Regions from separate parts of the Caulobacter sp. GW821-FHT10E02 genome, predicted to be linked through region 1. Evidence: riboswitches for the same ligand, from Rfam matches in the RefSeq annotation. Region 1 holds a riboswitch; each other region holds the start of a gene.
The links. A riboswitch is a leader RNA that binds a small molecule or an ion and turns the genes downstream of it on or off. The one in region 1 is predicted to bind cobalamin.
Positions count from the first base shown of each region.

Region 1 (2,194 bases):
CGACGGCCTGGACGATTAGGCGGGCCGACTTGCCCGCCACGGCCACCACGCCCTTCAGGCGCAGGATGTCGTGGGCCGTGAGCGCGCCCAATAGGCCAGAGGTCAGGGCCTCGACATCGGTCACCGCGCCGCCGCGCACGACGAAGCTGTCGAAGTCGTCATGGTCGTGATCGTCCTCGCCTTCATGGTGCGACTTGCGGCTGTCGAGATCGTCCTCGGCCGCGACGCCCAGGCCCAGCAGCACGGCCGGGTCCAGCGCGCCCTGGCGGGCGTGGATCACCTTGACGCCCGGGCGCAGGTGCTCGGCCAGCGAGGCCTCCACGCGCGCCAGGGTTTCGGCGTCGATCAGGTCGGTCTTGTTGAGGATGACGAGGTCGGCGCAGCCCAGCTGCTCCTCGAACAGCTCTTCCAGCGGGGTGTCGTGGTCGAGGGTCGGATCGGCCAGACGGGCCTGGCTCAACGCGGCCTCGTCATGGGCGAAGCGACCAGCGGCCACCGCCTCGGCGTCGATCATCGCCACCACGCCATCGACCGTGGCGCGGGTGCGCACCTCCGGCCAGGTGAAGGCCTTGACCAGGGGCTTGGGCAGCGCCAGCCCGGACGTCTCGATCAGGATGTGCTCGGGCGGGTTCGGGCGGTCGATCAGCTTCTGCAGCGTCGGCAGGAAGTCGTCGGCGACGGTGCAGCAGATGCAGCCGTTGGCCAGCTCCAGTATGTCGTCGTCCGAGCAGCCCTCGACGCCGCAACCGCGCAGGATCTCGCCGTCGATGCCGACATCGCCGAACTCGTTGACCACCACGGCCAGGCGCCGGCCGCCGGCATTCTCCAGTAGATGGCGGATCAGGGTGGTCTTGCCCGCGCCCAGGAAGCCGGTCACCACGGTTGTCGGAATTCTGGCCATCTTGTCGTCCCTGCCTCTGGCTGTCGCCAGACGGGGCAAGGAACGGCGCGCAGGACCACGCGGACGCGGGGCGTCCGGAAGGCCATGCCTTGCCGCACCGGTGCACCCCGCCCGGTCGCATCAATCTTCGTGAAGGCCGGTCTCCTGGCTTACGCCCTCCCGCCTCGGCGCCTTCCCAGGACTAGTCCCAGTGGCGTGTGCCGAAGCGATCGACGGACGATCACAGTTGCGGGGGCAGCCGCGGATTGGTCACCGCATTCCCGGAGGCTTTCGCCTCCATGCCTTCACGACGACGGGCGTAGGCTGAGCCCCGCGTGGGGTCAAGCGGTCAGGCTTTGGAACCGCCATTGCCGATTGAACGACAGGGTGAGCTGGGCCAGCGGCGCGATATCGATCCGGAACGCGGCGGCTGGTGGGATATCCAGGACGTGGGCCAGCGCGGCGCGCATCACCGGCTGATGGGTGACAGCCAGGATGCGGTCGTCACTTGCCGCCTGGGCGTCGATCCAGGCTCCGACCCGGGCGATAACCGCCGCGAAGGCCTCGCCGTCCGGCGTCCCGGCGGCCGGATCGGCGATCCAGCCCATCAGCGCCTCGGGCTGCTCGGCATGGATCTCGGCGAGGCCGCGACCGCGCCAGACGCCGTGATCGATGTCGGCCAAGGCAGGCTCAACGGCCGCATCGAGCCCCAGTATCTCCACCGTCTGGCGTGCGGCCAGCGACGGCGCAGTGAACACCCGCTGCGGCGCGGGGCGGAGCGCGAGCGCCTTCGCCTGCTCGCGGCCGGCTGCGTCGATGGCCTCGTCAGGCTCAGGAAAGCCGCCCTCGCGCATGGAGAGCGTAGCGGCGTGGCACAGAAAAACGAGGCGGGTGGCCAAGGCGGGCTCCGATAAATCTTGACGACGCGTGGCGACGCCTCCTAGCTCGAACATGGCCTTGGAAGGAAGCCGGTGAAACTCCGGCGCGGTCGCGCCACTGTGATCGACGAGCAATCGTCGAGAGTCAGACCCTTCCAGGTTCGCTTCAGCGCCGGGACGCGAAAATCCCAGGGAGAGCTTCACGATGGCCACGGCCTCTACGATTTCCGACGACGTCTTCATCCCGATCGGCGGCGAGACCGCGATCCCGCTGAAGGACATCGCGCCCTGGGCCGTCTTCGGCGTGCTGCTGGCGCTGGTCTGCCTCTATTTCGTCAGCACCGAGCAGGGCGCGCTGTCGCTGTTCAAGGGCATGTACGTCCACGAGTTCGTGCATGACGGCCGCCACCTGATGGGCTTCCCCTGCCACTAGGCG
Region 1 covers NZ_JBWKMV010000001.1:1,049,455-1,051,648, reverse strand. The annotation lists gene cobW (cobalamin biosynthesis protein CobW) at 1-901, opposite strand, end outside; cobalamin riboswitch at 1,019-1,202, opposite strand; gene AC07NI_RS04690 (histidine phosphatase family protein) at 1,222-1,971, opposite strand; gene AC07NI_RS04685 (CbtB domain-containing protein) at 1,964-2,191, shown strand.

Region 2 (2,194 bases), on a different contig from region 1:
GACCCCCATGAGAGCGGCGAGGCCCACCAGCACGATGGCCGCGACCGGCAGCTCCGACAGGGTGAAGATCGCGGCGGCGTTCTTGAAGCCCAGCTCGGCCCAGATCTCGGCCGAGAAGTTGTCGCGGAAGTCGCGCAGGGCGGTCAGCATCACATAGACCGCGATCAGCAGGATCAGGGCCGGTGCGTGGGCGGCGAACAGGGCGATGCGGTCCTGGCGGGTCATCGGGGCGCGCTTGACCCGCTCGGCCTCGTCGGCGGCGTTGGGCGGCGGCAGCTGAGCCAGGGCGACCACGGCGATCAGCATCAGCGGCGCGAACACCAGGCCCGAGATCGCCGGCATCCACTTGTCGTCGACATGGGACAGCAGCAGCATCTTGCCGACCGACTTGGCCACGCCCGACGACAGGATGAAGCTGGCGCACAGCATGGCGCCCAGCACTTCGGTCAGGCGGCGACCCTCGAGGAAGCCGAACACCAGGCCCCAGATCATCCCCAGGCACAGGCCGTTCAGGTACATGGCCATCGGCCCGATCACCGTCGGCAGGGTGCCGAACAGCAGCAGCGACATCTGCGCGCCGAAGATCAGGGTCAGGATGGCCATGGCCCGGTGGTTGGCCCGCATCTCGGAGATCACCTTGACCCCGATGAACTTGGCGGTGGCGTAGCCGGCGACCTGGGCGATCACCAGGGCGATCTTGAAGTCGATCGCGAACGGCCAGCCGTCCGGGTGGTCGTAGGCGGCGGCCGTGAACGGCTTGCGATAGCCGAACATGGCGAAATAGACGGCGAACGACGACAGGCCGCCGTACAGCGCGAACACCCAGGGCGGGGCGGTGGTGAGGAAGCGGGTGACCGCGCCTTGCCGGGCATTGGCGTCGTTCATCCGGTCTCGTCTCCTTGGACAACCTCCAGCTAAGCCGCTTCGTCCGGTCAGGGCAAACGAAGGTCATATAAGGATATCTTTATATCATTCTTGACGGGCGCGCCGTTCCAGCGCCTATTGCCTGTGTCGTGGTCTGCGGGCGTTCGCGCCCGGAGCTAAGAGGGAAGTCGGTGAGGGCGTGAAACCCCGAATCCGGCGCTGCCCCCGCAACTGTGAGCGGCGAGCCGCTGTCCGTTACGTGTCACTGACGCGCCGAGCTGGATCGGTGGCGTGTCGGGAAGGCCAGGGCAGGGGCGACGACCCGTGAGCCAGGAGACCTGCCTCGACAGATAACGTCCTCCGGCGGGGTGTCCGGTCTGGTCGCATGCTTTACGGCGTGACCGGACTTCCGTCCGTGCGCGCCCACCTGCGCGCGTCCCGATCAGCCTCGCCACAACACCGGCAGAGGCTTTTCAAGAATGACCGTCACCGTCGCCACACTCGGCTTCCCCCGCATTGGTCCCAGGCGCGAGCTGAAGACCGCCCTCGAACGCTACTGGTCCGGCCAGAGCGACCAGCCCTCGCTGCTGGCCGTCGCGGCCGAGCTGCGCGCCAAGACCTGGGCCTGCCAGGCAGCCCTGGGCGCGGACCACGTGCCGTCTGGCGACTTCTCGCTCTACGACCAGGTGCTGGACACCAGCGTCCTCGTCGGCGCGATCCCGGCCCTCTACGGCTGGACCGGCGGGTCGGTGTCGCTGGACACCTATTTCGCCATGGCGCGCGGCAGCCAGGGCGTCGAACTCGCCGCCTGCGGTCACGACCACGGGCCAAAGACGGGTGTCCCGGCGCAAGAAATGACCAAGTGGTTCGACACCAACTACCACTACCTCGCGCCCGAGGTGTCGCGCGGCCAGACCTTCGCCCTGTCCTCGACCAAGCCGGTCGATGAGTTCCTGGAAGCCAAGGCGCAAGGCATCCACACTCGCCCGGTGCTGCTGGGTCCGGTGACGTTCCTGAAGCTGGCCAAGACCAAGGACGCCGACTTCGCGCCGCTGTCGCTGCTGTCGGCCTTGCTGCCAGTGTATGCCGAAGTGCTACAGCGTCTGGCCGAAGCCGGGGCCGACTGGGTGCAGATCGACGAGCCGTGCCTGGCCCTGGACCTCACCGACTTCGAGCGCGGCGAGCTGCGCCGGGCCTATGGCGCCCTGACCCATGCCGCGCCCGACCTGCGGCTGATGCTGACCAGCTATTTCGGCGGCTATGGCGAGAACCTGTCGACCGCCGTGAACCTGCCTGTCGCTGGCGTCCACCTGGACCTCATCCGCGCGCC
Region 2 covers NZ_JBWKMV010000004.1:183,577-185,770, reverse strand. The annotation lists gene AC07NI_RS20695 (DUF5690 family protein) at 1-885, opposite strand, end outside; cobalamin riboswitch at 998-1,224, shown strand; gene metE (5-methyltetrahydropteroyltriglutamate--homocysteine S-methyltransferase) at 1,344-2,194, shown strand, end outside.
Region 2: another riboswitch for cobalamin. It lies ahead of metE (5-methyltetrahydropteroyltriglutamate--homocysteine S-methyltransferase); the one in region 1 lies ahead of cobW (cobalamin biosynthesis protein CobW).

Region 3 (2,194 bases), 370 kb from region 1:
CGATCGGTGTCGGTGTAGGCGTAGCCGAGGCGGTTGTTCCAGCGGCCGTCCAGCAGGGCGAAGTTCAGGCCGGTATAGACGACCAGTTCCTCGGTACGGGCGAATTCGGCGCTGTCGCCGTTGAAGGCGTCGAAGTCGTTCTTGCCCTTGGAGTAGACCGAGCGGACCTCGGCCGAGACGTTGTCGGTCAGCGCCACGCGCACGCGGCCCGAGACGCCGGTGTTCTGGTAGCCGTCCTTCTCCTTGCCGACCTTGTACGAGGAGAAGCCGTCGGTGGTGTAGTAGCCGCCGGCCAGGCGCCAGGTGATCTTGTCCGAGGCGCCGCCGGCGGCGGCCCGCAGGTAGCCGGTCTTGCGCGCGCCGGCTTCGGCTTCCACCGAGCTCTCGAACGGCGTGGTCGGGTCGGCGGTGACGATGTTGACCACGCCGCCGATGGCCTGGCTGCCCCACAGGGTCGACTGCGCGCCGCGCAGGATCTCGATGCGCGAGATGTCGCCGACCAGCAGGTTGCCGCTGTTGAAGCCGCCTTGCGTCGAGGACGGGTCGTTGAGCTTGACGCCGTCGATCAGCACGACGGTGTGCTGGCTCTCGGAACCGCGGATGTTGAGGCTGGTCGTCGTGCCTGGCCCACCGTTGCGGGTGAAGCTGACGCCCGGCTGCTGGGCCAGCAGCTCGGTGACCGAGATCGCCTGGCTGGCCTCGATGGCGGCCTGGGTCAGGACGGTGACCGACTGGCCGACCTTCTCGATCGGCTGGGCGGTGCGGGTGGCGGTGACCACCAGTTCGGCGACGCCGTTGGCGCCAGCCTTGCCGGCGACGTCGGCCTCGGGGGCCTTCTGCTCGTCGGCCAGAGCGGCGCTCGCGACGAGCGTGGAGAGTGCGGTGGAGCACAGGAACGTGCGGATCATGGTCTTATCCCCTTCTTGAAACGACCCGCGCGCCACGCCCGGACGCACTCGCAAGCTCGGTTAAGCCACGGGTACGCTCCGGACCGTCACGCGGCCCTTGGTAGTGTCGCTTCTCGGGAGATCCCGTTCGTTCGGCGCACCCCGGCCGAGCGATGAACGACTGCGCCGGGCAGGTCTCCTGGCTCACGGGTCTATGCTCTTGGCGTCGCCTTCCCAGGATCCGAGGACCCCAGTGGCATGTGACGCTAGAACTCGCCGCTTACAGTTGCGGGGGCAGCCGAGGTCTTGAACCTCGTTCCCTTTTAATCCTCTTTCGAGGAGCCTGACGCGCGGCCAGCCCTATAGGGTGCGCCGCACACGGTCAATGTGGAGCTCTTATGACGTCGACTCTGGTGCTGGGCGGAGCCCGTTCCGGCAAGAGCGCCTTCGCCCAGAAGGCGGCTGAAAGCGCCACCGGTGGGCGTTTGGTGCTGATCGCCACCGGCCAGGCCTTCGACGACGAGATGGCCGAGCGCATCGTCCGTCACCAGGCCGAGCGCGGCGAATCGTGGACCACGGTCGAGGCGCCGCTGGCGCTGCCCGAGGCCATCGCCGCCCTCCCCGCCGACGCCGTGGCGGTCGTGGACTGCCTGACCCTGTGGCTGTCGAACCTGATGCTGGACGAGCGCGACGTCGCGGCCGCCGCGACCGAATTGGTCGCGACGGTGGCCGCCTGCCCTGCCCGCCTCTGGCTGGTCAGCAACGAGGTCGGGCTGGGCCTGGTGCCCGAGACGCCGCTGGGCCGCCGCTTCCGCGACGAGGCGGGGCGGCTGCACCAGCGGCTGGCCCAGGCCGTGGACGAGGTCTATTTCATCGCCGCCGGCCTGCCGCTGCGCCTCAAGCCGCAGGCCTAGAGCGCGTCAGGTCGGCCTTGATCCGCCGCCAGCCGATCACCACGCCGCTGACCGAGACGATCAGGCCGAGGATGCTCAGCAGCCAGACCACGATGTCCCACAGCGGCCGGTGAGCCAGCAGGAACCCGAAGTCCAGACTGTGCAGGGCCGAGAACGTCCAGCGATAGAGCCGCAGGGAGTCGTCGGCCACGCCCACCATCCGGCCGCTGGTCGGGTCGATATAGAACCAGCTGTGGGCGGGGTCATCGAAGCCAGCGCGCAGCACAGGCAGCGGCGCCTTGTCGTGGTGCGAGTACCAGTAGGCGTCGTCCTGGGTCAGGCGATCGCGCATGACCAGATGCGCGCCCGGCACGAGCGTCGAAGCGCGAGTGAAGAGCTCGCCGTCGGTGAAGG
Region 3 covers NZ_JBWKMV010000001.1:1,420,260-1,422,453, reverse strand. The annotation lists gene AC07NI_RS06375 (TonB-dependent receptor plug domain-containing protein) at 1-908, opposite strand, end outside; cobalamin riboswitch at 1,060-1,249, opposite strand; gene cobU (bifunctional adenosylcobinamide kinase/adenosylcobinamide-phosphate guanylyltransferase) at 1,286-1,801, shown strand; gene AC07NI_RS06365 (PepSY domain-containing protein) at 1,785-2,194, opposite strand, start outside.
Region 3: another riboswitch for cobalamin. It lies ahead of AC07NI_RS06375 (TonB-dependent receptor plug domain-containing protein); the one in region 1 lies ahead of cobW (cobalamin biosynthesis protein CobW).

Region 4 (2,194 bases), 370 kb from region 1:
GGAAAGGGACGCGGAGCGCCGGACAGCGTCCGGAGTGTGAGGAGTGAATACCGTTTCGACGAAGCCTTAGCGCTCCGCGTAGTCCGTTATCCGGAAGCCTTCGCGAGCGCGGGGTCTTAACCCGCTCACGACGTTTGGGCCTCCGACGGGCGGGCCAGGGCGACGAGCCCCGGTCCCGGAATGCGCGGGCGATTTCAGCCCACGCCTGCCGCGTCCGCCAAGCCTTCGCCGCCAGGGCTTCGTCCCGATGTTTCAGGGAACCTGCCGCTGGAGCCGTCGCGAAGGCGAGCCTCCGAAGAGACCCGGCGAGCGCTTCCCGCTCGACCACTCCTGACGGCCGCCCAAGTCGTCGGCCGAACGCCCTTTCCACGCCGTCAGGTGAGATGAGGATAAGGCAGGTTTTGGAGCGGGGTATGGCGGGGCTTGAACGCTCGTAAGTCACCCTTCTCCCCCTGCGGGAGAAGGTGGCCGCCGAAGGCGGTCGGATGAGGGGTCGCGCACACCTAACCTCCTGCTCCGACACGCTAATCCAACAAGCCTATCAACCCCTCATCCGGCCCTGCGGGCCACCTTCTCCCGCAAGGGGAGAAGGAACAATCCCCGCACCCCGGCGGGATTTCGCCCCCTCCAACCCATTTGCCTTCCGCGCAACTTCCGCTATCAGCGTTCCGTCGCGGTGCCCCTAGGGCGTCGCGACAATGACCGTGCTGGCGCCCGAGAGGGCTTAATAGGGAATGCAGTGCGGGGCCTTCGGTCCCCAAATCTGCGGCTGTCCCTGCAACTGTAAGCGGCGAGTTCTAGCGTCACATGCCACTGGGGTTTTCGGACCCTGGGAAGGCGACGCCAAGAGCGATGACCCGTGAGCCAGGAGACCTGCCAGCATGGGTCGCTCTTGCCGTGGCCCAGGGGATGGTCAAGGCGCGGAACCCCGTCTGAGCGACGAGAAGCGGTGAAGAGCCGCCTCGACCGGTACGGCCGGCGCTTCAACGCGTCCGCGCCGCCGGACCATCGACCCGTGGGCGCCGCCTCGGGTGGCTCTTCGCCATGTCGCTTGGACGCACATGGGGGGCTGCATGCCCAGACTGATCTCTCACGCCGCCATCGCGGCCGCTCTGCTTTGCCCGTTCGCTGCCCAGGCGGCCGACAACGATCCGACCACCTCCGTCGACCAGGTGGTGATCACCGCCAAGAGCCTGGAAGAGACCCTGCCGCTGGAGCTGTCGCGCTACGGCAGCGACGTGGCCATTGTCACAGCCGCCCAGATCAAGGACGCCGGCTTCGTCGACACCGTCCAGGCGCTGCAGACCCTGACGCCGGGTCTCTACATCGCGCCCAGCGCCGGGCCGTTCAGCTATGTCGACCTGTCGCTGCAAGGCTCGCGCACCCAGGACGTGCTGTGGACCGTCGACGGCGTGCGGATCAACAACCGCCTCTACAACTCGACCACGCCCGTCGACACCCTGCCGGCCAGCATGATCGAACGGATCGAGGTGCTGAAGGGCGGGCAGGGGCTGTTCTACGGCACCCAGGCCTCGGCCGGCGTGATCAATGTCGTCACCCGCGCCTTCTCCGACACCCCCGGCGGCGAACTGACGATCGGCGGCGGCGAAAACAAGACCGTCCACGCCGACGGCTATGTCCGCGGCGCCTTCGGCCGCCACAAGGTCGTCGCCTACGCCTCCAAGGACGAAAGCGACGGCTTCGAGCAGTATGACGTCTTTCAGCCCAGCGCGACCGACCGCAAGCGCGGCTACGACGTCGTCACCCTGGGCGCCAAGTACGGCTTCGACTTCACCGAGGACCTGCGCCTGCAGGCCAGCTGGCAGCACACCGACGCGCGCCTGGACAACCTGTCGCCGCGCCTCGTCCGCAAGAGCTACAACGACCGAGACGAGGACATTCTCAGCGCCCGCCTGGACTACACCCCCGACGGCCCGGCCCAGTTCTTCCTGAAGGGCTATCTGCACGACTGGGACACGACCTACGAGAACGTCCAGAACGGCGCTGCCGGTCCGGTCGTGGTCTATCCGGCCGGCACGTACTGGGGTTATCGCGACTACGGCGCCAGCGCCCTGGTGAAGCTGAACCTGAACAAGGGCTTCGAGTACGAGCTCGGCTACGACTTCCAGAACTTCAAGGGCCGCGACGAGGTGCTGCTGATCGACGGCAAGACCGAGCAGGTCCACGCCCTGAT
Region 4 covers NZ_JBWKMV010000001.1:1,416,130-1,418,323, forward strand. The annotation lists cobalamin riboswitch at 693-895, shown strand; gene AC07NI_RS06360 (TonB-dependent receptor plug domain-containing protein) at 1,074-2,194, shown strand, end outside.
Region 4: another riboswitch for cobalamin. It lies ahead of AC07NI_RS06360 (TonB-dependent receptor plug domain-containing protein); the one in region 1 lies ahead of cobW (cobalamin biosynthesis protein CobW).